Regions from separate parts of the Streptomyces sp. NPDC055287 genome, predicted to be linked through region 1. Evidence: predicted binding sites of a transcription regulator. Region 1 holds the regulator's gene; the other holds the start of a gene.
The links. Region 1 encodes HrcA, which represses chaperone genes, less so after heat shock. Its sites were predicted from a motif close to TTNGCACTCNGNNNNNCNGAGTGCNAA; they were not measured.
Positions count from the first base shown of each region.

Region 2: groES (co-chaperone GroES) is a predicted target of HrcA. The motif match lies at 3,946-3,972, and genes of this name have one in related genera.

Region 1 covers NZ_JBSHNE010000010.1:98,005-112,196, forward strand. The annotation lists gene lepA (translation elongation factor 4) at 1-655, shown strand, start outside; gene ACWIHY_RS18010 (AMP-dependent synthetase/ligase) at 898-2,787, shown strand; gene ACWIHY_RS18015 (SpoIIE family protein phosphatase) at 3,015-5,009, shown strand; gene hemW (radical SAM family heme chaperone HemW) at 5,032-6,264, shown strand; gene ACWIHY_RS18025 (DUF3097 domain-containing protein) at 6,464-7,294, opposite strand; gene ACWIHY_RS18030 (MBL fold metallo-hydrolase) at 7,322-8,050, opposite strand; gene hrcA (heat-inducible transcriptional repressor HrcA) at 8,249-9,265, shown strand; gene dnaJ (molecular chaperone DnaJ) at 9,266-10,399, shown strand; gene ACWIHY_RS18045 (nitronate monooxygenase) at 10,497-11,579, shown strand; gene ACWIHY_RS18050 (16S rRNA (uracil(1498)-N(3))-methyltransferase) at 11,576-12,319, shown strand; gene ACWIHY_RS18055 (hypothetical protein) at 12,718-12,993, shown strand; gene ACWIHY_RS18060 (histidine triad nucleotide-binding protein) at 13,101-13,460, shown strand; gene ACWIHY_RS18065 (ribonuclease Z) at 13,470-14,192, shown strand, end outside.
Region 2 covers NZ_JBSHNE010000009.1:67,137-81,328, reverse strand. The annotation lists gene ACWIHY_RS16540 (DoxX family protein) at 1-178, opposite strand, end outside; gene ACWIHY_RS16535 (class I SAM-dependent methyltransferase) at 301-1,503, opposite strand; gene ACWIHY_RS16530 (polysaccharide deacetylase family protein) at 1,652-2,536, shown strand; gene ACWIHY_RS16525 (polysaccharide deacetylase family protein) at 2,533-3,387, shown strand; gene ACWIHY_RS16520 (DUF6234 family protein) at 3,410-3,811, opposite strand; gene groES (co-chaperone GroES) at 4,120-4,428, shown strand; gene groL (chaperonin GroEL) at 4,523-6,148, shown strand; gene ACWIHY_RS16505 (ester cyclase) at 6,300-7,004, opposite strand; gene ACWIHY_RS16500 (hydroxyacid dehydrogenase) at 7,067-8,095, opposite strand; gene ACWIHY_RS16495 (carbohydrate ABC transporter permease) at 8,150-9,007, opposite strand; gene ACWIHY_RS16490 (carbohydrate ABC transporter permease) at 9,004-9,900, opposite strand; gene ACWIHY_RS16485 (ABC transporter substrate-binding protein) at 9,908-11,239, opposite strand; gene ACWIHY_RS16480 (substrate-binding domain-containing protein) at 11,339-12,442, opposite strand; gene ACWIHY_RS16475 (DUF2264 domain-containing protein) at 12,610-14,192, shown strand, end outside.

The DNA of each region.
Region 1 (14,192 bases):
CAACCCGAGCGAGTTCCCCGAGGGCAAGATCTCGGACGTGTACGAGCCGGTCGTACGGGCCACGATCCTCGCCCCCAGCGAGTTCATCGGCGCGATCATGGAGCTCTGCCAGACCCGCCGCGGCACGCTGCTGGGCATGGACTACCTCTCCGAGGACCGCGTCGAGATCCGCTACACCCTCCCGCTCGCGGAGATCGTCTTCGACTTCTTCGACCAGCTGAAGTCCAAGACGCGCGGTTACGCCTCCCTGGACTACGAGCCCACCGGCGAGCAGGCCTCCTCCCTCGTCAAGGTCGACATCCTGCTGCACGGCGACCGGGTCGACGCCTTCTCCGCCGTCACGCACAAGGACGCGGCGTACGCGTACGGCGTGCGGCTCGTCGCCAAGCTGCGCGAGCTCATCCCGCGCCAGGCCTTCGAGATCCCCATTCAGGCCGCCATCGGCTCCCGCGTCATCGCTCGCGAGACCATCCGCGCCATCCGCAAGGACGTCCTCGCCAAGTGTTACGGCGGTGACATCTCCCGTAAGCGGAAGCTGCTGGAGAAGCAGAAGGAAGGCAAGAAGCGGATGAAGATGGTCGGCAACGTGGAGGTCCCGCAGGAGGCCTTCATCGCGGTGCTGTCCAGCGACGACTCCGGAGCCAAGAAGAAGTAGCCGCGGCGGACTGCCCACGGGGCAGCACAGAACCGCATGCGAGAGCGCCCTCCGTACTCACGGACGGGCGCTTTCGCGTGTGAGGGGACGGGCGTGGCCAGCGGTTCCGTTCCGTTATGAAGCCGCGCGCCGCAGCCCCTTACGCCCCGGCCCCTCGCGCTTTACTCTGATCACCACTCGAAGGTTACTCGCCAGTTAAATACCAGCCAGTCGTGCAGCATGCCGCAGGCCCGGAGGACGTCGTGAGCGACACACAGACCTTGATCGAGAACCGGCCGTCGTCGGTGGCGACCCTCTTCATTGAGCGCGTGGCCGCCACGCCCGATGCCGAGGCCTATCGGTACCCCGTACCGGCCGCCGCCGGGCAGGGGCCCGACGCCTGGAAGTCTTTGAGCTGGGGACAGGCCGCCGAGCGCGTGTACGCGATCGCCGCCGGCCTGATCGACCTCGGCGTACAGCCCGAGGAGCGCGTCGCGCTCGCCTCCAACACCCGGGTCGAGTGGATCCTCGCCGACCTCGGCGTCATGTGCGCAGGCGCCGCGACGACGACGGTCTACCCGTCGACCAACGCCGAGGAGTCCGCGTACATCCTGGCCGACTCCGAGAGCCGGGTGCTCATCGCGGAGGACGCGTCGCAGCTCGCCAAGGCGCGCGAGCGACGTTCTGATCTGCCGAACCTCGCCCACGTCGTCGTCGTCGACGCCACGGGCGTCGAGCCGGCCGAGGACGACCCCGAGGGGTGGCTGCTCACGCTCGCCGAGCTTGAGGCGCGCGGGGCGGCGTACCTGGAGAAGCACCCGCAGGCCGTCACCGAGCGCGTGGAGGCCATCACCTCCGACCAGCTCGCGACGCTGATCTACACCTCCGGCACCACGGGCCGCCCCAAGGGCGTACGGCTGCCGCACGACTGCTGGTCGTACATGGCGAAGGCCACGGTGGCGACCGGTCTGATCAGCACGACAGACGTGCAGTACCTGTGGCTGCCCCTCGCGCACGTCTTCGGCAAGGTGCTGACCTCCGGGCAGATCGAGGCAGGGCACGTCACCGCCGTGGACGGCCGGGTCGACAAGATCATCGAGAATCTGCCGGTGGTCCAGCCGACGTACATGGCCGCGGTGCCGCGCATCTTCGAGAAGGTCTACAACGGTGTCGCGGCCAAGGCGCGGGCCGGCGGCGGCGCGAAGTACAAGATCTTCCAGTGGGCGGCCGACGTCGCCCGCGAGTACGCCAAGGTCACGCAGGACAACTTCCGCCGCACGGGCACGGCCTCCGCGCCCTTCGGGCTGACCGCCAAGCACAAGATCGCCGACACGCTCGTGTACGCCAAGATCCGCGAGGCCTTCGGCGGCCGGCTGCGCGCCTGCGTCTCCGGCTCGGCGGCGCTCGCGCCCGACATCGGCTTCTTCTTCTCCGGCGCCGGCATCCACATCCTGGAGGGTTACGGACTGACCGAGTCCAGCGCCGCCTCCTTCGTGAACCCAGGCGAGGCCTACCGCACCGGCACGGTAGGCAAGCCGCTCCCCGGCACCGAGGTGCGCATCGCGGACGACGGCGAGATCCTGCTGCGCGGCCCGGGCATCATGCAGGGCTACCACCAGCTGCCCGAGAAGACGGCGGAAGTGCTGGAGCCGGACGGCTGGTTCCACACCGGGGACATCGGCGAGCTGTCCGTCGACGGCTACCTGCGCATCACGGACCGCAAGAAGGACCTCATCAAGACGTCGGGCGGCAAGTACATCGCGCCGGCCGAGGTCGAGGGCCAGTTCAAGGCGGTGTGCCCGTTCGTCTCCAACATCCTGGTGCACGGCGCGGACCGCAACTACTGCACCGCCCTGATCGCGCTCGACGAGCCCACGATCCTGGGCTGGGCCAAGGACAACGGCCTGGGGGGCAAGTCGTACGCCGAGGTCGTCGCGTCCAAGAAGACCGAGGAGTTCATCGAGGGCTACGTCAAGCGGCTCAATGAGGGGCTGCAGCGCTGGCAGACGATCAAGAAGTTCCGTCTGCTGCCGCGCGACCTCGACATCGAGCACGGCGAGCTGACGCCGAGCCTCAAGCTCAAGCGGCCGGTCGTCGAGCGCGAGTACAAGAACCTCATCGAGGAGATGTACGCCGGATCGCGCGAGGCGTGAGACGCGAGGCGCGGGCAGGGCGCGAGGCGTAGGGAGGCGGTGCGGGCGGTGCGGGCAGTGGCTCCGCCCGCTCGGCGCCTTCCCGGCCCCGGGCCTTCCCCATCTCCCGGGACTCGTTATGGCCACTTCGGTCACTCCGCGCTTATGTGCGGCGTCCGTCTGTCACTCTGTTCCATGTCGCCAGCGGCGTAAGCAGAGAACCGACGGGGAGCCGCACAGTGGGGTCCATTCCGAGGCAGCGGAAGACTACCTTCCGCTCAACGCACCTGACGGGCGGTCTGCCTGACGCGCAGTCGGCCGCCTGGACCAGCCTGCCCGGGAACCCCCTCGCGCCGGCCGCCGCGCGGCGCTTCGTCCGGGCCGCGCTCGCAGAATGGACCGGGCTCGGCCTGCCGGCCGCCGACGGTTTCACCGACCGTGTCGCCGACGACGCCGTCATCGTCGTCAACGAGCTGGTGACCAACGCCGTCGTCCACGCGGGCACCAACGTCGAGCTGGTGTGCCACCTGGAGGAGGCGACCGAGCACGACCCCGCCGCTCTCGTCGTCGAGGTCTCCGACCACCACCCCGCCCGCGTCATCCGCAACGAACCCGGCGGATCGTCAGCGGCGGGCGGCCACGAGTTCGGGCGCGGCCTGCACCTGGTCGCCGCCCTTTCCGCGTGCTGGGGCGTCACCTACCGCGCCGGCCTCAAGACCGTCTGGGCCCGGATCGCCATCGAGGGCGCACACCCGATCGTGCCCGCCGGGCCGGCCGACAGCGCCGAGCAGGCGCTGCAACGCGGGCTGCGCGCCGCCGAGATTCTGGCGCCCGTACCCCGGCGGACGGCGCGCGAGTACGACAGCGACTGGATCAACCGGGGCGCGCTGTCCTTCCTCGCCGAGGCGTCCGACCTGCTGACGGGCCAGTTCGACGAGGACATGATCGCGGCGCTCGCCGCGCAGCTTCTGGTGCCGAGGCTGGCGGACTGGTGCGCGGTGTGGCTGGAGGAGGAGGGCGCGGTGCCCCGTCTGGCCCGCGTCTGGCACCAGCGCGAGTCCAGCATCGAGGACCTGCGCGGACACGTCGAGAAGGAGCCGCCTGTCCTGCCGGACTCCGCGCGCGGCGGCCCCGTGCCCGTGCCGTGGCCAGGAATGGCGGACGGCGAAGGCGCCGACGGTACGGAGCGGGCTGAGGGCGCCGAGGGAGCTGAGGGCGCAGACGGTACTCACGGCACCGGCGGCGCCGCGGTCGCGTACCGGCTGATCGCGGGCGGCCGCGGGCTCGGGACGCTGATGCTGGGGCGGGCGGCGCTGACGCGGATGCCCGACGAGGTGACCGGCCTCATCGAGGACTTCGTACGCCGGGTCGCCCTGGCCGTCGCCGCCGCCCGCCAGTACACCCGCCAGGCCACCATCAGCCACGTCCTCCAGCGGGCGCTGCTGCCGGGTCAGATGGCCGACATCCCCGGCGTCGCCAAGGCCCTCGTCTACGAGCCGCGCGGGCAGGGCGTCGCGGGCGGCGACTTCTACGACGTCTTCCCCGGCGCGCGAGGCAGCTGGTCCTTCTCCCTCGGCGACGTCCAGGGCAACGGCCCCGAAGCGGCGGTCGTCACCGGCCTCGTCCGACCGTGGCTGCGGTTGCTCGCGCGCGAGGGCCGGGCGGTCGGCGAGGTACTGGGGCGGCTCAACGGGCTGCTGCTCGACGACGCGGTGGAGGCGGCGGAGGCGACCGCGAGGATGGCGGTGGTCTCGGCCGGAGCCGGCGACGGCCCCGCCGGGCCCCCCGGACCGCTCAGCCTGCTGGACGCCGCGCCGCAGCCCCGCTTCCTCTCGCTCCTGTACGGCGAACTGGTGCCGCTCGCGCCCGACGACGGCGGCGGGGTGCGGTGCACGCTCGCCTGCGCGGGGCACCCGCTGCCGCTCGTGCTCCGGCCCGACGGGAGCGTACGGCCGGCCGCCGTCTCCCAGATGCTGCTCGGCGTCGTCGACGACGTGACGTACGAGAGCGAGACCTTCGTCCTCCGGGCGGGCGACACCCTGCTGTGCGTCACGGACGGCGTGACCGAGCGGCGCTCCGGGCGGCGCATGTTCGACGACGCCGACGGGCTGGCGGCGGCGCTCGGGCGGTGCGTGGGGCTGAGCGCGCAGGGTGTCGCAGAGAGGATCATGCGCGAGGTGCACGATTTCTCGCCGACACCGCCCGACGACGACGTGGCACTGCTGGTCCTCCAGGCAATGTGACCGGAGCTGTGACAATGGGGGCATGCCTTCTGTACTGCCCGACGGTGAGCCCATGCCCGAAGACGGGGCGCTGCCACCGCACGCCCTGGCCGGCGCGGCCGAGCGGCCGCTCGGCTTCTACCTGCACGTTCCGTACTGCGCGACGCGCTGCGGCTACTGCGACTTCAACACCTACACGGCGACCGAGCTGCGCGGCTCGGGCGGTGCGCTGGCCTCGCGCGACAACTACGCGGACACGCTGGTGGAGGAGGTCCGCCTCGCGAGGAAGGTGCTCGGCGACGATCCCCGTCCGGTACGGACCGTCTTCGTGGGCGGCGGTACGCCGACGCTGCTGGCGGCGGGTGATCTCGTACGGATGCTGGGGGCGATCCGGGACGAGTTCGGGCTCGCGGACGACGCGGAGGTCACGACGGAGGCGAATCCGGAGTCGGTGAACCCGGAGTATCTGGCGGAGCTGCGGGCCGGTGGCTTCAACAGGGTCTCGTTCGGCATGCAGAGCGCGAAGCAGCACGTACTGAAGATCCTCGACCGTACGCACACGCCCGGCCGGCCCGAGGCGTGTGTCGCGGAGGCACGGGCGGCGGGCTTCGAGCACGTCAACCTCGACCTCATCTACGGCACTCCGGGTGAGTCCGACGCGGACTGGCAGGCGTCGCTTGACGCGGCGATCGGCGCCGGTCCCGACCACGTCAGCGCGTACGCGCTGATCGTGGAGGAGGGGACGCAGCTGGCGCGGCGGATCCGGCGGGGCGAGGTGCCGATGACGGACGACGACGTACACGCCGACCGGTACCTGATGACGGAGTCCGCGCTCTCGGCGGCGGGCTTCGAGTGGTACGAAGTGTCGAACTGGGCGACTTCGGACGCGGCGCGATGCCTGCACAACGAGCTGTACTGGCGCGGAGCGGACTGGTGGGGCGCGGGCCCCGGCGCCCACAGCCATGTCGGCGGGGTCCGGTGGTGGAACGTCAAGCACCCGGGCGCGTACGCGCAGGCGCTGGGGGACGGACGGTCGCCGGGCGCCGGGCGTGAGGTGCTCCCGGCGGAGGACCGGCGCGTGGAGCGCATCCTGCTGGAGCTGCGCCTCGCGGACGGCTGCCCGCTGTCGCTGCTGGCCCCCGCGGGGCTCGCGGCGGCGGAGCGGGCGCTCGCGGACGGTCTGCTGGCGCCGGAGCCGTTCGCGGGAGGGCGGGCGGTGCTGACGCTGCGGGGCCGGCTGCTGGCGGACGCGGTGGTCCGGGACCTGGTGGACTGACCGGGCGGTGCGGGTCGGGGCGGTGCCGACGGGCGGGCGCGGCGCTGTGCGGTTGCCTGCGGCGGTGCTGTTCCCCCACCCGCCCCTGTCCGAACCGGGGGCGAGCCCCCGCGACGCCCAGCGGGCGTGTCCTCAAACGCCGGACGGGATGGAATCGCCCGTTGCGGGGCCCTCGCACCCGCCCCGGTACCGCCTGCCGTCACCCCCCGGTCGGCGCCGTGACGAAATCGATCAGTTCCTCCACCCGCCCCAGCAGCGCGGGCTCCAGGTCCCGGTACGAGTGGACCGACCCCAGGATCCGCTGCCACGCCGCCCCCGTGTTCTCCGGCCAGCCCAGCCCCCGGCACACGCCCGTCTTCCAGTCCTGCCCCCTCGGCACCTTCGGCCAGGCCCGGATGCCCACGGCGGACGGCTTCACCGCCTCCCACACGTCGATGTACGGGTGTCCGACGACCAGCACACTCGCGTCCGTGACCTGCGCCGCGATGCGGGACTCCTTCGAACCGGGGACCAGGTGGTCGACCAGCACGCCCAGCCGCGCGTCCGGCGCCGGGGCGAAGTCCGCGACGATCGCGGGCAGGTCGTCGATGCCTTCCAGGTACTCCACGACCACGCCCTCGATGCGCAGATCGTCACCCCACACCCGTTCGACCAGCTCCGCGTCGTGGCGCCCCTCGACGTAGATCCGTCCGGCCCGCGCGACCCGCGCCCGCGCCCCCGGCACGGCCACCGAGCCCGACGCCGTACGGGCGGGCCGCGTCGCCGCGGCGGAGGACGGACGTACCAGGGTCACGACGCGGCCCTCCAGCAGGAAGCCGCGCGGTTCCATCGGGAACACCCGGTGCTTCCCGAAGCGGTCCTCCAGGGTCACCGTCGGCCCCTGCGCCGTCTTCTCGCACCGGATCACCGCACCGCAGAAACCGGTGGTGACTTCCTCCACGACCAGATCGGCCTCGGCGGGGACTTCGGGAACAGGGGCGGTCTTCTTCCAGGGCGGGGTGAGGTCCGGCCCGTACTGTCGGCTGCGCATTCCGCCGACGATAGCGCCGGGCCCACGTCACGACACGTCGAATCGCGCCGCCAACGCGTCGCGCTGCGCACGTACATACGCCGCGTTCACCACCGCCCCGTGCCCCGGCACGTACGCCGCGTTCTCGCCGCCCAGCGCGAGCAGCCGGTCCAGGGCCGCCGGCCAGTGGGACGGGTGGGCGTCCGGGCCGGCCTGGGGCGTACCCGACTCCTCCACCAGGTCGCCGCAGAACACGACCTCGGGGCTGCCCGGCACCAGCACCGCCAGGTCGTGGCCGCTGTGCCCGGGACCGACGTTCGCGAGCAGCACCTGACGGCCGCCCAGGTCCAGCGTCCACTCGCCGCACACCGTGTGGTGCGGCGCGACGAGCACGTCCGCCGCCTCCGCCGCCGCGCCCCGTTCCACCCCGTGCCGCACCGCGTCGTCCCGCAGCGCGTCGCGGTCCCGCCGCAGCAGGTCGTCGATTCCCACCGCTCCGTACACCTCGGTGCCCGAGAACGCCGCCGTACCCAGCACATGATCGAAATGTGGGTGGGTGAGGGCGATGTGCGTCACTCTCCGGCCGGGACCGAGCAGCCGCTGCGCCTGGGCCCGCAGCTCCGCGCCCTCGCGCAGAGTCGCCCCTGTGTCGACGAGCAGCGCGCCGCCGTCGCCCCCCGCCACCAGGCCCACAGTGGCGTCCCAGACGGGCATACGCCGCCGCCCCACCCCCGGTGCGAGCCGCTCCCAGCCTGCCTCTTCCCAACTGACGTCCATACCGCGACGCTAGACCCATCCCCGGGGCTTCCGCCCGCTGAACAGGGCCGTCGCGCGGTGACTCGCGCGACAACGTGACCGGCCGCCCTTGCTAGGGGCGTACCTGCCCGCCGTACACTGGGCCGGGGGCTGCTGGCACTCGCCCGCAGTGAGTGCCAGGCAGACACCGAACGACCGACCAGCTGGAGGTGGTGCGCGATGCTCAGCGAACGCAGACTCGAGGTGCTGCGCGCCATCGTTCAGGACTATGTGGGCACCGAGGAGCCCGTCGGCTCCAAGGCGCTCACCGAGCGGCACAAGCTCGGCGTCTCGCCGGCCACTGTCCGCAACGACATGGCGGCCCTCGAGGACGAGGGCTTCATCGCCCAGCCTCATACGAGTGCCGGCCGCATCCCGACGGACAAGGGCTACCGCCTGTTCGTCGACAAGCTCGCGGGCGTCAAGCCCCTGTCGTCGCCCGAGCGCCGCGCCATCCAGAACTTCATGGACGGTGCGGTCGACCTCGACGACGTGGTGGCCCGTACGGTGCGGCTGCTCGCGCAGCTGACCCGGCAGGTCGCCGTGGTGCAGTACCCGTCGCTGACCCGGTCGACGGTTCGGCATGTGGAACTTCTCTCACTGGCCCCCGCCCGCCTGATGCTCGTGCTCATCACGGACACCGGACGGGTCGAGCAGCGCATGATCGACTGCCCCGCGCCCTTCGGTGAGACGTCCCTCGCGGACCTGCGTGCCCGGCTCAACAGCCGGGTCGTGGGGCGCCGCTTCGCGGACGTGCCTCAGCTGGTGCAGGACCTCCCCGAATCCTTCGACAAGGAGGACCGAGGAACCGTTTCGACGGTCCTGTCCACCCTCCTGGAGACTCTGGTCGAGGAGACCGAGGAGCGGCTGATGATCGGCGGCACCGCCAATCTCACCCGCTTCGGGCATGATTTCCCCCTCACCATCCGGCCCGTGCTGGAGGCACTGGAGGAGCAGGTCGTGCTCCTCAAGCTGCTGGGTGAGGCAACGGACTCAGGCATGACCGTACGAATCGGGCACGAGAACGCCCATGAAGGGCTCAGCTCCACGTCCGTCGTCGCAGTCGGCTACGGTTCGGGCGACGAAGCAGTCGCCAAACTCGGCGTGGTCGGACCGACCCGCATGGACTACCCCGGAACGATGGGAGCGGTACGCGCAGTGGCACGTTACGTCGGACAGATCCTGGCGGAGTCGTAAGTGGCCACCGACTACTACGCCGTACTCGGCGTACGCCGCGACGCTTCCCAGGATGAGATCAAGAAGGCATTCCGGCGGCTGGCGCGTGAGCTCCACCCGGACGTGAATCCCGATCCCAAGACGCAAGAGCGCTTCAAGGAGATCAACGCCGCGTACGAGGTGTTGTCGGACCCGCAGAAGAAGCAGGTCTACGACCTCGGCGGCGACCCCCTCTCGCAGGCGGGCGGCGGAGCCGGCGGCTTCGGCCAGGGCGGCTTCGGGAACTTCTCGGACATCATGGACGCGTTCTTCGGTACGGCGTCGCAGCGCGGCCCGCGGTCGCGGACGCGGCGCGGCCAGGACGCGATGATCCGGCTGGAGATCGACCTCAACGAGGCGGCCTTCGGCACGACGAAGGACATCCAGGTCGACACGGCCGTCGTGTGTACGACGTGCTCGGGCGAGGGCGCCGCACCCGGCACCTCCGCCCAGACCTGTGACATGTGCCGCGGCCGCGGCGAGGTCTCGCAGGTCACCCGGTCCTTCCTGGGGCAGGTCATGACCTCGCGCCCCTGCCCGCAGTGCCAGGGCTTCGGCACGGTCGTACCGACTCCGTGCCCGGAGTGCGCCGGTGACGGGCGCGTGCGCTCGCGCCGGACGCTGACGGTCAAGATCCCGGCCGGTGTCGACAACGGCACGCGGATCCAGCTCGCGGGCGAGGGCGAGGTCGGCCCGGGTGGCGGCCCGGCCGGTGACCTGTACGTCGAGATCCACGAGCTGCCGCACGCGGTGTTCCAGCGGCGCGGAGACGACCTGCACTGCACGGTCACGATCCCGATGACGGCGGCGGCACTGGGTACGAAGTGCCCGCTGGAGACGCTCGACGGGGTCGAGGAGATCGACGTACGTCCGGGCACGCAGTCCGGGCAGTCGATCCCGCTGCACGGGCGTGGCATCACGCACCTGCGGGGCGGCGGTCGCGGCGACCTGATCGTGCACGTGGAGGTGCTGACTCCGTCGAAGCTGGACCCGCAGCAGGAAGACCTGATGCGCCAGCTCGCGAAGCTGCGCGGCGAGGAACGCCCGACGGGTCAGTTCCAGCCGGGGCAGCAGGGGTTGTTCTCGCGCCTGAAGGACGCTTTCAACGGGCGCTAGGCGCTCGCGGGCCCGGCCGGGGTCCTGGAGGCGCTCGCCTCCGCGACGGCCGAAGCCTCGATTCGGTGCAGTGCGGAGGGCATGAAACTATGCGTTCATGTCCTCCGCACTGACCGATCTTTGCCGTTATCCGATCGTGCAGGCCCCCATGGCGGGTGGCGCCTCCTGTCCTCAGCTCGTCGCCGCTGTCTGCGAAGCCGGTGGTCTCGGGTTTCTTGCCGCCGGGTACAAGACCGCGGACGGCATGTACGAGGAGATCAAGCAGCTGCGGGGCCTGACGGGCCGGCCGTTCGGCGTCAATCTCTTCATGCCGCAGCCGAGCCAGGCAGACCCCGCCTCCGTGGAGGTCTACCGGCATCAGCTCGCCGGCGAGGCCGACTGGTACGACACCCCCCTCGGTGAACCCGACAACTGCGCCGACGACGGCTACGAAGCCAAGCTGGCCATCCTCATCGACGACCCCGTCCCCGTCGTCTCCTTCACCTTCGGCTGTCCCACCCGTCCCGTCCTCGACGCCTTCGCCAAGGCCGGCACGCTGACCGTCGTGACCGTCACCACGCCCGAAGAGGCACAGATCGCCCAGTGGACCGGAGCCGACGCCGTGTGCGTCCAGGGCGTCGAGGCCGGCGGCCACCAGGGAACGCATCGCGACGACCCCAAGAACGACGGCACCGGCATCGGACTGCTGTCCCTCGTCGCGCAGGTGCGCGAGACCGTGCAGCTGCCGATCGTCGCGGCGGGCGGCCTGATGCGTGGCGCGCAGGTCGCCGCGGTCCTCGCGCTCGGCGCCGACGCGGCGCAGCTCGGCACGGCGTTCCTGGTGTGCCCCGAGTCCGGCGCGAACGTCCTGCACAAGCAGGCCATGACCAATCCGCTGTTCGTACGCACGGAGCTCACCCGGGCGTTCTCGGGACGTCCCGCCCGCGGTCTCGTCAACCGCTTCATGCGCGAGCACGGCCCGTACGCCCCGGCCGCCTATCCCCAGGTGCACCACATCACCTCCGGCCTGCGCAAGGCCGCCGCCAAGGCGGGCGACGCCCAGGGCATGGCGCTGTGGGCCGGGCAGGGGCACCGGATGGCGCGCGAGATGCCGGCCGGGCAGCTGGTCGAGGTCCTGGCGGCCGAGTCCGACGCGGCGCGCGCGGCACTCGACCTGCGGGGCACGGGCGGTGCGGCATGACGGCGCCGGTGTTCGTCGTCGACGCCGTACCGGCGAAGGGCCCGTACGTGCTCGAAGGCCCCGAGGGGCGGCACGCCGTCTCGGTCCGGCGGTTGAACGCCGGGGAGCACGTCGTCCTGACGGACGGGCTCGGTACAGGAGCGGCGGCCGTCGTGGTGGCGGCCGAGGGCAAGGACCGGCTCGTCGTCGAGGTGACGGACGTGACCGTCGAACCGGAACCGGCCCCGCGCATCACCGTCGTACAGGCGCTCCCCAAGGGTGACCGGGGCGAAGTGGCCGTCGAGACGATGACGGAGACCGGCGTCGACGCCATCGTGCCGTGGCAGGCGTCCCGCTGCATCACGCAGTGGCGCGGCGACCGGGGTGCGAAGTCCCTCGCGAAGTGGCGGGCCACGGCCCGTGAGGCGGGCAAGCAGTCGCGCAGGCTGCGCTTCCCCGAGGTGGGGGAGGCGCTGACGACGAAGCAGGTGGGCGCGCTGCTGGCCACGGCGGACTTCGCTGCCGTACTGCACGAGGACGCGTCCGTGGGCAGCGGGGCGCTCGCCACCGCCGGACTCCCCGTGACGGGGTCCGTCGTGCTGGTGGTCGGGCCGGAAGGAGGCGTGTCGCCCGAGGAGTTGGCGGTGTTCGCGGAGGCCGGGGCGAAGCCGTACCGGCTGGGGAGCAGTGTGCTGCGTACGTCGACCGCCGGGACCGCGGCGGCGGCGCTGCTGCTGGGCCGCACCGGCCGCTGGTCCTGACAGCCGCCGGTCCTGACAAGCGTGGCCGCAACTCCTCTTTCTCGGGCGGGGGAGCGGTGCGAGGCTGCCGTTCGTGGGGGCAATCGAGCGGACCCTGGTGGCGATCGGCCTCGCCGGTGCGGCAGTTGCGGGAATCCCGGCCTGCGAACCGGGAGCCGACGGGCTGAGTGCGGTGACCGTCGACATGACCACCGATCGGGCCGGCACCCGCGCCCTGGAACGGGCGGGCATCGACGTACGGTGGATGAGCTGTACGTCGACAGCCCGGCGAGGCCGGGGCCGGCAGGGCAACCAGCGACACCCGCCGGGCCACGGCGACCGGACCGAGCCGCGCGGTCGCCTCCGTCGACTGCGAGGGCGAGACCAGGGACGGGCAGGCGATCCGTATCGACGGCAAGGTGACCGAGGAGCGCTACGGGCGGTGCGTGCGCGGTGACCTGACGGCCGAGACGGGCGGAAGGACCGTGTTCCGGGCCGATGTGCTCGGCGACTGCCATGCCGCACCGAGCACGCCCGGCGCACCTGGCACACCCCGCACACCGACCGCACCGGGCAACCCCGGAACACACCCGGCGCCGCCCCTGCCGAGCGGCCCCGGCCGCCCGACCGTGACCGTCACGGCCACCGTCACCGTCGCCCCCGGCCCGACGTGCACCTGCGCTCCCGCCAAGTGACGGCAACACCTCGTCAGCCCCGTCCGTCACGGCGGCGGATAGCATGCGGCCATACTTGATCGGTATCGGAACATCCCGATCCAGCCGCATTCGAGGAGGCCAGGACCATGACGGGACAACCGCAGGCAGACTGCCTGTTCTGCAAGATCGCCGCGGGGGAGGTGCCCGCTACGGTCATCCGTGAGACGGACACGACCGTCGCGTTCCGCGATATCAACCCCCAGGCTCCGACGCACGTCCTGGTCATCCCCAAGGCGCACCACGCGGACGCCGCCGCGCTGGCCGCCGCCGAGCCGCAGATCCTCGCGGACGTGCTGACCGAGGCGGGCAACGTCGCCGCCGACGAGAAGGTCGACCGCACCGGCTACCGCGTCGTCTTCAACACCGGCTCCGGAGCCGGCCAGACCGTCTTCCACGCGCACGCCCACGTCCTGGGCGGCCGCGGCCTCAACTGGCCCCCCGGCTAAGGAAGATCTGTGTCCGCACGAGAGCTGGTGGTCCTCGGCACCGCCAGCCAGGTCCCCACCCGGCACCGCAACCACAACGGCTACCTCCTGCGCTGGGACGGCGAGGGCATCCTCTTCGATCCCGGCGAGGGCACCCAGCGCCAGATGCTGCGGGCGGGCGTGGCCGCGCACGACATCAACCGGATCTGCGTCACCCACTTCCACGGTGACCACTCGCTCGGCCTCGCCGGAGTGATCCAGCGCATCAACCTCGACCGCGTCCCGCACCCCGTCACCGCGCACTACCCGGCAAGCGGGCAGCGCTTCTTCGACCGCCTGCGGTACGCCACGGCCTACCGCGAGACGGTCCGGCTGACCGAAGCGCCGGTCGCCGCCGACGGGCCTCTGGCCACCGGTCGCTCGTACGTCCTGGACGCGGCCAGGCTGTCGCACCCCGTCGAGTCGTACGGCTACCGGCTCACCGAGCCGGACGGGCGCCGCATGCTGCCCTCGCTGCTCGCCCAACACGGCATCAAGGGCCCCGACGTCGGCCGCATCCAGCGCGACGGCCGGCTCGGCGATGTCACGCTCGGCCAGGTCAGCGAGGAGCGTCGCGGGCAGCGTTTCGCGTTCGTCATGGACACCCGGCTCTGCGACGGCGTGTACGCCCTCGCGGAGGGCTGCGACATGCTCGTCATCGAGTCGACGTTCCTCGACGAGGACGTGCGGCTCGCCGCCGAGCACGGCCATCTG
Region 2 (14,192 bases), on a different contig from region 1:
TCACCAGGCCCGCCGCGCCGGCGGCCTTGGCCGCCCCGAGCCAGGGCCACCAGGACTCGGGGACGCCGTAGTCGGCCAGCGGCTCGACGACCCACTTGGCGCGGAAGAAGACCGAAGCGGCCGAGAAGCCGGCCATGGCGGCGGCCAGGAGGGTGACGACGACGTAGGTGGTGGACATCAGCAGTGCTCCTCAGCAGGTGGTCGCCGGTGCGGTCCCGCTCCGGCGGTGTGTGGTGAGTACTTCACTGCCTTGACGCGCCACGGTCCGCGAGTGTGACAGGACGTGCGGACCAATTTTTTTCAACCCGCCGCCGGGTGGCCGATCAGCACCGTCGGCGCGCCCGCCACCCGCGTGAGGAAGACGGTGGCCGAATGCGGCCCCGACAGCTTCATCTTGCGGCGCAGTTCCTCCGGCTCGACCGCCGAGCCGCGCTTCTTGACCGTCAGTACGCCGACTCCGCGCTCCCGCAGCAGCGCCTTCAGCTTCTTCAGGCCGAAGGGCATCTGATCCGTGATCTCGTACGCGGTGGCGTACGGCGTCGGGTGCAGCCCGTCCGCCGTCACGTACGCGATCGTCTCGTCGATCAGGCGGCCGCCCACCTGCCGCGCCACCTCCGCCACCAGATGCGAGCGGACGACCGCGCCGTCCGGCTCGTAGAGGTAGCGGCCGACCTTGCCGGGCTCGGGGTCCGGCAGCCCGGTGCCCAGCAGGGTGTGCGGGCCGGGGAGCAGGGTGGCCCGGACCGCCTTCGGGGCCGTCCCGAACCAGAACACCGCCTCCTTCACGTCCCCGCCGTCCGAGATCCACTCCGCTTCGGCGTCGTCGGGGACGGCCTCGTGCGGGACGCCCGGCGCGATCTTGAGTGCGGCGTGCGCGGACGTACGCGCCGCCTCGATCGCCCAGGACAGCGGCGGGGAGTATGCCTCCGGGTCGAAGATCCGGCCGCGGCCGCCGCGCCGCGCCGGGTCGACGAAGACCGCGTCGTACGGGGAGGTGTCGACGGCCGTCACGTCGGCGCAGCGGACCTCGATCAGGGCGGACAGGCCGAGCGCGTCGGCGTTCGCGCGGGCGACCTCGGCCGTCAGCGGATCGCGGTCGACCGCCAGGACGGAGATTCCGGCGCGGGCCAGCGCGATCGCGTCGCCGCCGATGCCGCAGCAGAGGTCGGCGACGCTCCGTACACCGAGGGCGGCGAAGCGGCCGGCGCGGTACGTCGCCACCGCCGTGCGGGTGGCCTGCTCGACGCCGTTCGGGGTGAAGAACATCCGGTACGCGTCCTCGGCGCCGAACTTCGCCACCGCCCGCTGCCGCAGACGCGCCTGTCCGAGCGCCGCCGAGACGAGCGCGGCGGGGTGGTCACGGCGCAGCCGCGTCGCGGTCGCCAGCTCGTCCGCGGGGTTGTGGTCGCGGAGCGCGACGAGCAGGGCGCGCCCCTCTTCGGTGCGCAGGGCGGCGAAGGAGTCCAGGGCGTCAGGGGCATCGGGGGCATCGAGGTCGTTCACCCGGTCAATTGTGGGCCAGCCGGGGGACCGTGCGCGCCCGGTCGCGGTGTCGCCCCGGAGACAGTGCGTGGCGCTGACAGGATCCAACGCCATGCAACTAGTACGACAAAAGGAAGATATGAAGAGGAAGGGGAGTAGGCGGGTCCGTATGGCCCTGGCCGTGCTCCTCGCCTCCGCCATCGGCTCCGGATGCGCCTCCGGGGGCGGCGACACGCCGGACGGGGGCGCACCGCCAGCCGAGCCTGCCGCCGGCCAGCAGCGGGAGTACCGGCAGGGGCCGGCCCGGGACCTTGCCGGATACGCGGAGCGGCTGCGGCACACCCAGACCCTGCGCGTCGCCGCCGCCAGGAAGTGGGGCCTGGCGCGGCCCCCGCTCGCCGCGCCCCCGCCGCCCGCCGTGAAACCGAAGATCACCACACGCAAGGGCTTCGGCGCGGGCCCGGGGCTGCCGCCCGTCTTCACCACCGTCCCGGTCAAGGAGCGGGTCGTCTTCCTGACGATGGACGACGGCGCGGAGAAGGACCCGAAGCTGCTGAAGATGATGACCGAGCTCGGCATCCCCTACAGCGCGTTCCTCAGCGACTACCTCGTGCGCGAGAACTACGGCTACTTCGAGCGGATGCAGGGCCGTGGCGTGTCCCTGCACAACCACACCCTCAACCACCGCTACCTGCCCGGCCTTTCGTACGCCCAGCAGAAGCGTGAGATCTGCGGGATGCAGAAAATCATCCAGAAGCGGTACGGCAAGCGGCCCCGGCTCTTCAGGCCGCCGTACGGCAACTACAACGCCGCCACCCTGCGCGCCGCCCGATCCTGCGGCATCGAAGCGGTGCCGCTGTGGGCCGCCGAGGCGTTCCCGGACCGGATGGAGTGGCGGGAGTGGGACCGGGACCTGCATCCCGGCGACATCATCCTCACGCACTTCCGGGGCAAGGAGGACTGGAAGGGCAGCATGCCGGACATGATCCGGCGGGTCATGAAGACGGTCACCGCCAAGGGGTACGCCGTAGCCAGGCTGGAGGACTACCTGTGACGCGCGCGCACCGGCTGACGGCCGGACTGCTGACGGCCGGTGCGCTGGCCCTCACCGGCTGCGCGCAGTCCGTGGACCCGATCGAGCGGCTGGGGCGCAAGGCGGTGCGCAGCGTCGCCCCCAAGGTGCGGGACGCGGGGGCGGCGGCGCTTCCGGCGCACGCCCCGCCGGCCCCGCCCGCCGGGGCGTACGCGCGGTGGGGACTGCGGGCGCCGCTGCGTCCGGCGCCGACGCCCCCGGTCCGTAAGCCGGAGCGGCCCTTCGTCGTGGACCGCGTACCGACCCGCGACAAGGTCGTCTTCCTCACCTTCGACGACGGAGCCGAACGCGACCCCGAGTTCGTACGGATGGTCGACGAGCTGAATCTGCCGATCAGCATGTTCCTCACGGACAGCGTGGCCTCGCCCGGGTACGACCACTTCGACCGGCTGAGGCGGGCGGGCGGCGGCCTCAGCACGGTCCAGAACCACACCCTCCGCCACGTCTACCTGCCCGGTCTCCCGTACACCGGACAACGCGCCGAGATCTGCGGCCAGCAGGACCGCCTGGAGGCCCGCTTCGGCGCCAGGCCGCGGCTCTTCCGGCCGCCGTACGGGGCGTACAACAACCAGACGCTGCGGGCGGCGGGCGACTGCGGTGCCGATGCGGTCGTGCTGTGGGGGGCGTCGATGCAGATCAACGACCTGCGGTACGCGCACGGCGACCGGCTGCGGCCGGGAGACGTCGTGCTCGCGCACTTCCGGGGGCCCGGTGAGCTGAAGGGCTCGACGATCACCGAGATGACGACGCGGATACTGCGCCGGATCCAGGAGCAGGGATTCGCCGTGGCCCGGCTGGAGGACTACCTCTGACACCGGCGTGGTTCCGGGGCGCTCAGCCGCCGCTGTCCCTGCACTCGTCGCTGCCGCCCCCGCTGCGGCACTGGTGGCCGGCCCCACCGGGGTCGTACGTGGGCGCGGGCTCCGGGTGGGCGTCGTCGTACGCCCGGGCCGCGCCGTAGAGCACGGTCGCGCCGAGCAGCAGAGCGGCCAGCAGCTGGACCCATGCCGTAATGGCCCGGCCGCCGTTCCCGAAGCCGTACGCCGTCAGAGCGAAAGCCGCGGCCAGAGCGCCGAAGGTGATCAGCGCGGCCACTTCGCCGGCGCGCTCGCCCCAGAGCATGACCGCGGCCGTGAAGCAGGCCACCGCGTCGACCGCGAGTACGAAGACGGCGAGGGCGGCGTCGCCCCAGCCCGACGCGGGGCGGCGCTCCTGGACACTCCGCGCGGCGGGCATGACGGCACTGTCGTACGGAACCTGACGGCCCGACGGGGCGTTGGCGGTATCGAGACGCAACCGCGACCAGCCCGCGCGGGGCCCCGTGCCGGCCCGTGCGGGCACCCGTCGGCAACACGCACGGCGGCGCCGGATTGGCACTCCGCTTGACCGAGTGCTAACCGCGTCATAGTCTCGGCGTTGGCACTCTCCACCGGTGAGTGCCAAAAGTAGCGACGGGCAGGTCCGGCACCCGCGACGACGGATCCACCTGGTCGCCACCCCACATCAGTTAACCCCGTGAGATCTCCGAAGGGGGAGACCGGACCGTGACGACCACCAGCTCCAAGGTTGCCATCAAGCCGCTCGAGGACCGCATTGTGGTCCAGCCGCTCGACGCCGAGCAGACCACGGCCTCTGGCCTGGTCATTCCGGACACCGCCAAGGAGAAGCCCCAGGAGGGCGTCGTCCTGGCCGTGGGCCCGGGCCGCTTCGAGAACGGCGAGCGCCTGCCGCTCGACGTATCCGTCGGCGATGTCGTGCTGTACAGCAAGTACGGCGGCACCGAGGTGAAGTACAGCGGCGAGGAGTACCTCGTCCTCTCGGCTCGCGACGTGCTCGCGATCATCGAGAAGTAATTCGCCCGAAGATTGCTTTTGATCTGCGCCCCTGGCCCCCAGCGACAGCCGGGCGGCCCGGGGCGCATTTCGTTTGAGAGGACAGAGAAGCTCCATGGCGAAGATTCTGAAGTTCGACGAGGACGCCCGTCGCGCCCTCGAGCGCGGCGTCAACAAGCTTGCCGACACGGTGAAGGTGACGATCGGCCCCAAGGGCCGCAACGTCGTCATCGACAAGAAGTTCGGCGCCCCCACCATCACCAACGACGGTGTCACGATCGCGCGCGAGGTCGAGCTCGACGACCCGTACGAGAACCTGGGTGCCCAGCTCGTGAAGGAGGTGGCGACCAAGACCAACGACATCGCGGGTGACGGCACCACCACCGCCACCGTGCTGGCCCAGGCCCTGGTCCGCGAGGGTCTGCGCAACGTCGCCGCCGGCGCTTCCCCGGCCGCCCTGAAGAAGGGCATCGACGCCGCGGTCAAGGCGATCTCCGAGGACCTCCTCGCGAACGCCCGCCCGATCGACGACAAGTCCGACATCGCCGCCGTGGCCGGGCTCTCCGCCCAGGACTCGCAGGTCGGCGAGCTCATCGCCGAGGCGATGGACAAGGTCGGCAAGGACGGTGTCATCACCGTCGAGGAGTCCAACACCTTCGGCCTGGAGCTCGACTTCACCGAGGGCATGGCCTTCGACAAGGGCTACCTGTCGCCGTACATGGTGACCGACCAGGAGCGTATGGAGGCCGTCCTCGACGACCCGTACATCCTGATCCACCAGGGCAAAATCGGCTCGATCCAGGACCTGCTGCCGCTGCTGGAGAAGGTCATCCAGGCCGGCGCCTCCAAGCCGCTGCTGATCATCGCCGAGGACGTCGAGGGCGAGGCCCTGTCGACCCTGGTCGTCAACAAGATCCGTGGCACCTTCAACGCCGTCGCGGTGAAGGCCCCCGGCTTCGGTGACCGCCGCAAGGCCATGCTCGGCGACATCGCCACCCTCACCGGTGCGACCGTCATCGCCGAAGAGGTCGGCCTCAAGCTCGACCAGGCCGGCCTGGACGTGCTCGGTACCGCCCGCCGCGTGACCGTCACCAAGGACGACACGACGATCGTCGACGGCGGCGGCAAGTCCGACGAGGTCGCCGGCCGTGTCAACCAGATCAAGGCCGAGATCGAGTCCACGGACTCCGACTGGGACCGCGAGAAGCTCCAGGAGCGCCTCGCGAAGCTGGCCGGCGGCGTGTGCGTGATCAAGGTCGGCGCCGCCACCGAGGTGGAGCTCAAGGAGAAGAAGCACCGTCTCGAGGACGCCATCTCCGCGACCCGCGCCGCGGTCGAGGAGGGCATCGTCTCCGGTGGTGGCTCCGCTCTGGTCCACGCCGCCAAGGTGCTCGAGGGCGGCCTGGGCAAGACCGGCGACGAGGCCACGGGTGTCGCGGTCGTCCGCCGCGCCGTCGTCGAGCCGCTGCGCTGGATCGCCGAGAACGCCGGCCTCGAGGGCTACGTCATCACCGCCAAGGTGAGCGAGCTCGACAAGGGCCACGGCTTCAACGCCGCGACCGGCGAGTACGGCGACCTGGTCAAGGCCGGCGTCATCGACCCGGTCAAGGTCACCCGCTCCGCGCTGGAGAACGCCGCGTCCATCGCGTCGCTGCTGCTCACGACCGAGACCCTGGTCGTCGAGAAGCCGGCCGAGGACGAGGCGGACGGCGGCCACGGCGGCCACGGCCACTCGCACTGACGCTGACGTTTGGCGCCGACGTTTGGCGCCGACGTTTGGCGCCGACGTTGGGCACTGAAGTCCGGCGCTGACGTCCGGCGCTTGCGCAAGGCCCCTGTTCCCCCGCTGTTTCAGCGGCGGGAACAGGGGCCTTTTGCGCAGGGTGCGGATTCTACGACGGCGGTTCGACCATGCCGAGCTGGCGCATCATGCCCAGCACGTCCCAGTGCCACCAGCCCTCCTTGATCTTCCCGTCCTCGAACCGGAAGGTCGTGGTGCCGACCATGTCCACCGGCCTGCCGGTCGCCGGCATGCCCCGCATCTCGCCGGTGTTGGTGCCGCGCCAGCTCCAGCGTGTCGCGACCCGGTCGCCCTCGGCCACCTGGTCCTCGATGGTGAACTGGAAGTCGGGGAACGCCGCGCGGTAGCCGAGCGTCTCCATGCGGATGTCGTCGACCCCCATCGTGTCCCGCTCGTTCGCGACGTCGTGGTCGTGGTAGTCGGCCGCGAAGATCTCGCTGAAGGCCGCGGGATCGTCCCTGCCGCAGATCTCCAGGAAGAACCGGCTACAGGCGTCCTTGTTCAGCTGCTCGTCCCGGACCACGTCGAGGTCGGTGAACGAAGGCATCCCGTCACAGAGCGCCACCATCTCCTGGAAGGTCTTGTCGGTCTCCGGAAGATGGGAGTTCTTCATCGCCTCTTCGTGCGAGGGGAATTCGACGATCTCGACGTAGTGGTTCGTCTCCGCCCGGTCCTTGCCGATGATGTTGTGCGTGGCGGTCCGCTTGCCCTTGGTCTGTTCGACCCACTTGTCCATGAGCTGGTTCATGTCTTCGGACCGCTCGGTCTTGTAGTCGATTATCTGTACGAATTTCATGCCCGCCTCCCGGCCTGGGTGGAATACGTCCCATTTTAGTGAGGAATGCGCATTGTGGCGGTTCAGGCCGAGTGCCGCAGGGATGCCGGGTGGACCGGGTCGGCGAAGGGGCGGCCGGCGGCGTATCGCTCCAGCTCGTCCAAAGACTGGTCGGCCATGCGGTGCAGTTCGTCGCCGAGCGAGCCCGCGATGTGGGGGGTCAGCAGGACGTTCGGGAGGTCGTACAACCGTGAGTCCGCAGGCGGGAGTTCGGGATCCGTCACGTCGAGTACGGCGTCCAGGCGGCCGGAGGCGAGCTCGGGGAGCAGGGCGGCCTCGTCGACGAGGGAGCCGCGGGCGGTGTTGATCAGGGTCGCACCGGTCGGCATCGCGGCGAGCTGGCGGGCGCCGATCATGTGGTGGGTGGCCGGGAGCTGCGGGGCGTGGACCGAGACGACGGAGCTTCGGGCGCACAGGTCGTCGAGCGACGCCAGCCCGACGCCGAGGGCCGAGGCTTCGGGCGGGGTGACGTACGGGTCGTACAGCAGGACGTCCAGGTCGAAGGGGCGGAGCAGCTCGATGACGCGGCGGCCGATGCGCGAGGCGCCGACGATGCCCACGGTGCGGCGGTGGTTTCCGGCGCCGTCGAGCTCCGCGCGCCAGTCGTGGTCGGCGCGCAGGGCGCGGTAGCGGGCGGCGGAGCGCAGGACGCGTTTGCCGGCGAAGAGGATCGCGGCGAGCGTGTACTCGGCCACGGGCAGGGCGTTCGCGGCCGCCGCCGAGGTCACGGCGATGCCGCGGTCCCAGCAGGCCTGCGTGATGTGGTGCTTGACGGAGCCCGCCGCGTGGATGACGGCGCGCAGATTCGGGGCGGTGTCGAGGACCTCGGCGGTGAGCGGGGTCGCGCCCCAGCAGGTGAGGAGGACCTCGGCCTCGGCGAGCGCCGTCGCGACAGGCGGCGCGGGTGTGGCGAGGTCGTGTGCGACGAGGCCGGGGTCGGTGCGTGCCAGCTCGGCAAGGCGGGCGCGGTGGCGGTCGGCGAACAGGCGTTCCGCGATGCCGGGTCCCATGGAGAGCAGCAGGGACGGCTGATTGTCAGTGGTGTGGTGCATGGTGGAACTCGGGCTCCTCTTCGGTCGCTCGGGGGTCGCGGTCGTTTGCGTGCGTCACTTGACGCTTCCCGCGGTGAGCCCGGCCTTCCAGTGCCGCTGGAGGGAGATGAAGGCGACGATCAGGGGGACGACGGCGAGGAGGGACCCGGTGACGACGAGCGGGTAGAACTCCGGCTCGCCGTGGGCGTTGCTGTTCCACGCGTACAGGCCGAGGCTCAGGGGGAAGAGCTTCTGGTCCGAGAGCATCACCAGGGGGAGGAAGAAATTGTTCCAGATCGCGGTGAACTGGAAGAGGAAGACGGTCACGAAGCCCGGCATGATCATGCGCATACCGATGGACCAGAAGGTGCGCAGCTCGCCGGCTCCGTCGATACGGGCGGCCTCCAGGGCCTCGTCCGGGATGTAGCCGGCGCTGAACACCCGGGCGAGGTAGACCCCGAAGGGGTGGACCAGCACGGGGACGAGAACGGCCCAGTAGGTGTTGACGATGCCCACCTCGCTGGCGAGCAGGTACATGGGCAGGGCGAGTGCGGTGGTCGGGACGAGCACGCCGAGCAGCACCACGCCGAAGAGCTTCTCCTTGCCCCGGAAGTGGTACTTGTCGAAGGCGTAGCCCGCGGCGACGCTGATCAGCGAGCTGACCACGGCTCCGCCGCCCGCGTAGAGAAGGCTGTTGAGGTACCAGCGGAAGTAGAGGCCGTCGCTGTACGCCGCCAGGGCCGAGAGGTTCGCGCCGAGGTTGAAGTCCTCGAAGGAGAAGGCGTTTCCGGCGAGCAGGCCGCCGGTGTCCTTGGTGGCGGCGGTGAACAGCCAGACGAGGGGGAGAAGCATGTAGATCACGGCGAGGACGAGCGCGCCGTTGACGGCGGACTTCGACAGCCGGCGGCTGGTGGCGGTGCTCCTGGTGCTCATGCCTTCCTGCCCTTCCGGCCGGTGAAGCGGGTGACCGCGAAGGAGAGCAGCGCGGCGGTGAGGGCGAGGAGTACGGAGGCGGCGGCCGCGAGCCCGTAGTCGTTCCGGTCGAAGGCCGCGGTGTAGGCGTACATGTTCGGCGTCCAGGTGGAGCTGACGGAGGATCCGGTGCCCTTGTTGATGATCAGCGGCTCGGTGAACAGCTGTAGCGAGCCGATGACCGTGAACAGCGCGACCATCACGACCGAGGCGCGGATCAGCGGCACCTTGATGCTGAGCGCGATGCGCCAGGCGCCCGCCCCGTCCACCGTGGCCGCTTCGAGCACGGAGCGGTCGACGGCCTGGAGGGCGGCGTAGAAGATCACCATGTTGTAGCCGAGCCATTCCCACAACGCGATGTTGATCACGGAGGGGAGGGCGCCTTCGGGTGCGAAGAAGTCGAAGCCGACGCCGCCTGCCTCCATCGCGTCGACGACCGGGCTGAGCTGGGGCGTATAGAGGTAGACCCAGATCAGCGCGGCGATGATGCCGGGGACGGCGTGCGGCAGGAAGAGCGCGAGCTGGAAGAAGCGGCGGGCGCGGGCGAGCGTGGAGTCGAGCAGGAGGGCGAGTGCGAGGGCTCCGCCGATCATCAGCGGGATGTAGAAGACGCAGTACCCGAGGAGTACGACGAAGCCCTCGCGGAAGGCCGGGTCACCCAGCGCCGCCGTGTAGTTGTCGAGGCCGCTGAAGACGGTCTCCGTTCCGCCGAAGCCCAGTCCCGACTGCTTCTCGGTGAACAGGCTCAGCCAGACCGCGTATCCGACCGGCACCACCATCACCAGGGTGAAGAGGACGAAGAAGGGGGTCAGCAGGACGCCGGCGGCGGCATGGGTGCGGGTGCGGGCCTTCACGTTCCTCTCAGCCCTCCACCTTCAGGCCGCGCTTCTTCAGCTCGGAGACGGTCGCCTCGTGTCCGGCCTCGACCGCGTCCGCGATCGTCGCGCCGCCGTCGGCGACCTTGCCGAACTGGTCCTTGATGACGGTGTTGGTGGTGCCGGTGCTCGGGCCCCACGCCCAGTCGGGGCTGATGGAGGCACCGGCGTCCTCGAAGACCTGGTAGATGTCCTGGCCGCCGTAGAACGTGGCGTCGAACGACGCCTTGGCTGCCGGGCGCAGCCCGGCCGCTGCCGGGAAGGCGCTGGACGTACCGGAGGCGATCCGGGCCTCGACGCCGTCCTCGGTGGTCGTCATCCACTTCGCGAACTCGACGGCGGCCTCGGTCTTCTCGCTGTCCTTGGTCACGGCGAAGGTCGAGCCGCCCAGCATGCCGCTGGCCGGCTTGCCGTCCCAGGACGGCATCGGGGCGACGGCCCACTTGCCGCTCTGCTCGGGCAGGGTTCCCGTCAGGACGCCCGCGCCCCAGGAGGCGCCGAGGTACCCGATGGTGCCGCCGCTCTTGAGGGAGTTGGTCCACTCCGGACTGAAGGAGGCGTTGTTGCGGATCAGGTCGTCGTCGAGCAGTCCCTGCCAGTACGTCGAGACCTTCTTGGTCGCGGCGTCGGTCGTGTCGACCTTCCAGGTGTCGCCCTCGGCCTTGAACCACTGGGCGCCGGCCTGCCAGGCCATCGCCTGGAAGGTGGTCGGGTCGTCGGGGAAGAAGGTGCCGATGCGCGCCTTCTTGTCGGCCTCCTTGACCCTCTCGGCGGCCTCGCGGAAGTCGTCCCACGTCCTGGGAACTTCGACCCCGTACTTCTTGAACAGGTCCTTGCGGTAGTAGAAGGCCTGCGGCGAGGCGTCGAAGGGGACGGCCCAGTTCTTGCCGCCGAGGGTGGTCAGCTCGACCGCCTGCGGCAGGAACTTCTTCTTCACATCGTCGCCGAGGTGGCCGCTGATGTCCTGGACCGAGCCCTGGCTCACGAACTCGGGGAGCATCGGGTACTCGATGGAGACCAGGTCGGGGGCGTTGCCGGCCTTTACGGCGTTGGAGATCTTGGCGTAGCCGCCGGCGTTGCCGGAGGGGATCTCCTCGTACTTCACCCGGATGTTCTCGTGCGAGGCGTTGAAGGCGTCGACCACCTCCTTCGAACCCTTGGCCCAGCCCCAGAAGGTGATCGAGACGGGCTTGTCGTCACCTCCCGGCGCGGCGGACTTCTTGTCGTCCCCGCCGCTGTCGCCGCAGGCCGTCAGAACGGCGAGGGCGGTGGCGGCGCCGACTATGACATGGGTCGTTCTGTTCCAACTGGGGCTCACGGCACGGCTCCTGAACGGGCGGCGACATTGCGTTGGCCGTGATCCTTGAGCCAGTGCTGAGCGAAGTCAAGAGCGAAAGATTGATTGATCGAAAAAAGATCAAATCGATGAGACTCCGCAAGAGGCCCGCACCCGCAGGTGCGGAAGCAGCGTCAGATGCCGTCGCGGCTCCTCCCCGCCGGCTCCCCGCCCCCGCCCCAGCCGCTCCACCAGCAGCCCGGTCGCCTGTCGCCCGACCTCGCGCTTGGGGGGCGCCACCGCCGTCAGCGGGGTGTCCGCGAGTGCCGCCACCTCGTCGTCGTACGCGATCAGCGCCAGGTCCTGCGGCACCCGCACGCCCAGCTCCGCGAGCCGCTGCACCACCTGGATCGCGTCCACGTCGTTGTGGATCAGCGCCGCCGAAGCCGCCCCCGACGCCACCGCCGCCCGCAGGGTCTGCACCGCCGCCTCGAAGCGGTCCGGGTAGACCTCCGCCGGTACGGAATCGATCACGTCCTGCGGCGCCCGCACCCCCAGTACGCCGAGCGCGTCGGCGTACCCCGAGCGCACCGCGAGAGCCGTCGGCGAGTCGTCGCGCGCCATCAGCAACGGCGTCCCGTGCCCCAGTTCCATCAGGTGGCGCACGGCCAGCAGCACCCCGTGCCGGTGGTCCGAGCAGACCCGGTCGATCCCGTCCAGCGCGGAGCCCGGCACCGGCCGGCGCTCCAGCAGCACGGTGGGCACCGGCAGTGAGGTGATCCAGTCTCCGTACGCCGCCGGATCGCCCGGCCGCCGCCACCCCGGCGCGACCAGCAGCCCCTCGGCGCCCGCCGCCAGCAGGCCCTCGGTGCGCGCGTGGTCCTCCTCCGGGCGGTAGTCGCAGATGCGCAGGATCAGCCGGGCCCCCGCCCGCGCCGCGGCCTCGTGCGCACCCCGGATGACCTCGGCGAAGTAGTAGGTCGCCGAGGGGGCCAGCATCCCGAGCACCAGGCCCGCGCCGCTCACGGACGGCCCGCCCACCGGGGCGGCGCCCCGCTCCCGCGGCCACGAGACCGACCCGTGCACCCGGTCGAGCAGCCCCCGCCCGGCCAGCTCCTCCACGTCGCGGCGCACCGTGACGGGCGAGACGCCCAGCTGGCCGGCCAGGTCCGAGACGCGCGCCGAACCCCGTTCCCGTACCAGGCCCAGCAGTCGGTCGTGACGTTCAGCAGCACTCTCGCGCACGGCGGCAGTCCCCCTCGCAGTGTGTGGCACAGAAACCAGCGTGATCGAACGATAGAAGTTTCGATCATTCAACCGCAATCCATTGACGTTCGATCGGGCCGGCTTCTAGATTCCGGCCTGGATTCCGGCGACGCGGCAGTCCGGCAGCAGCCGTCCAGAGGAGCATCATGCCGTTCGGTGACCGCGACGACTGGGCAGCGACGGCGGACCGCCTCCTGCTGTCCGTACGCCCGTACGCGACCCCGCGCCACGCGCTCATCAACCTGCCCGGCCCCCGCCCGAGTTGGTCCGGCCCCCGCTCCGACGGCCTCGAAGGCTATGCCCGTACGTTCCTGCTCGCCGCCTTCCGCGTCGCGGGCGCAGACGGCCACGACCCGCTGGGCCACCTCGCCCGCTATGCCGAGGGCCTCGCCGCAGGCACCGCGAACCCCGTGAGCGACCGCGAGTTGACCGCCGGGGCGCCCGAGTCCTGGCCGCTGATGGCCGACGTACGCCAAGCCGTCGTCGAATCCGCCTCCATCGCCCTCGCCCTGCGCCTCACCCGCCCCTGGCTCTGGGACACCCTCGACGAGCGCACCCGCAGCCGCACCGTCGAGTGGCTGCTGCCCGCCCTCGCCCCGTCCCCCGTCGACAACAACTGGTGGCTCTTCGGCCTCACCGTCGCCGGATTCCTCCAGGACACCGGAATCGAGACCGACCGCGCCCGCGCCACCGTCGACCGCTCTCTCGCCCGCATCGAGGAGTGGCACGTCGGCGACGGCTGGTACAGCGACGGCCCCAACCGTGCCTTCGACCACTACAACGCCTGGGCCCTGCACTTCTATCCCGTCCTGCACGCCCACCTCGCCGGCGACCAGCCGCTCCTCGACCGCTACGGCCCCCGCCTGCACGCCCAACTCGAAGCCGCGACCAGGATGTTCGACGCCAACGGCGCCCCCATGCCGTACGGCCGCTCCCTCACCTACCGCTTCGCCGCCGCGGCCGCCCCCTGGCTCGGCGCGCTCACCGGCCACACCCCGCTCACCCCCGGCGCCACCCGCCGCCTCGCCTCCGGCACCCTGCGGTACTTCCTCGACCGGGGCGCGGTCGACGACCGGGGGCTGCTGACGCTCGGCTGGCACGGCCCGTACGACCCCGTCATCCAGAGCTACTCGGGCCCGGCCTCCCCCTACTGGGCCGCCAAGGGCTTCCTCGGGCTGCTGCTTCCCGCCGGCCACCCGGTGTGGACCGCCCCGGAGGAGCCGCTGCCCGCCGGGACGCGGGACGCCGTCACCACCCTCGGCCCGCCCAACATGCTGATCCAGTCCACGTCGGCCGACGGTCTCGTACGCCTCCACAACCACGGCAGCAACCACGTCGAACCGGGCGACGACCCCGGCTACTCCCGCTTCGCGTACTCCACCCGCACCGGACCGACCCACGACAGCGCCGACAACCACTTCGCGCTGCTCGTCGAAGGCGCCTGGACCACGCGCGGCCCGGCCCACCCCCTGGCCAACGGCCGCGGCTGGGCCGCCTCGGCGCACACCCCGGCTCCCGGCATCCGCGTCGTGTCCGCCACCGCCGTCCACGGCCGCGCCGAACTCCGCGTCCACCTCGTCACCGGCGCCCCCGAGGGCACCCGCGTACGCCAGACCGGCTGGGCCACCGACGACCGGGCGACCGGCCCGCTCCACCCGGCCGCCGACCGGCAGGCGGCCGCTCAGCTCCACCCGGTCCACGGCTACACCGGCGCGCGCGAGCAGGCCAC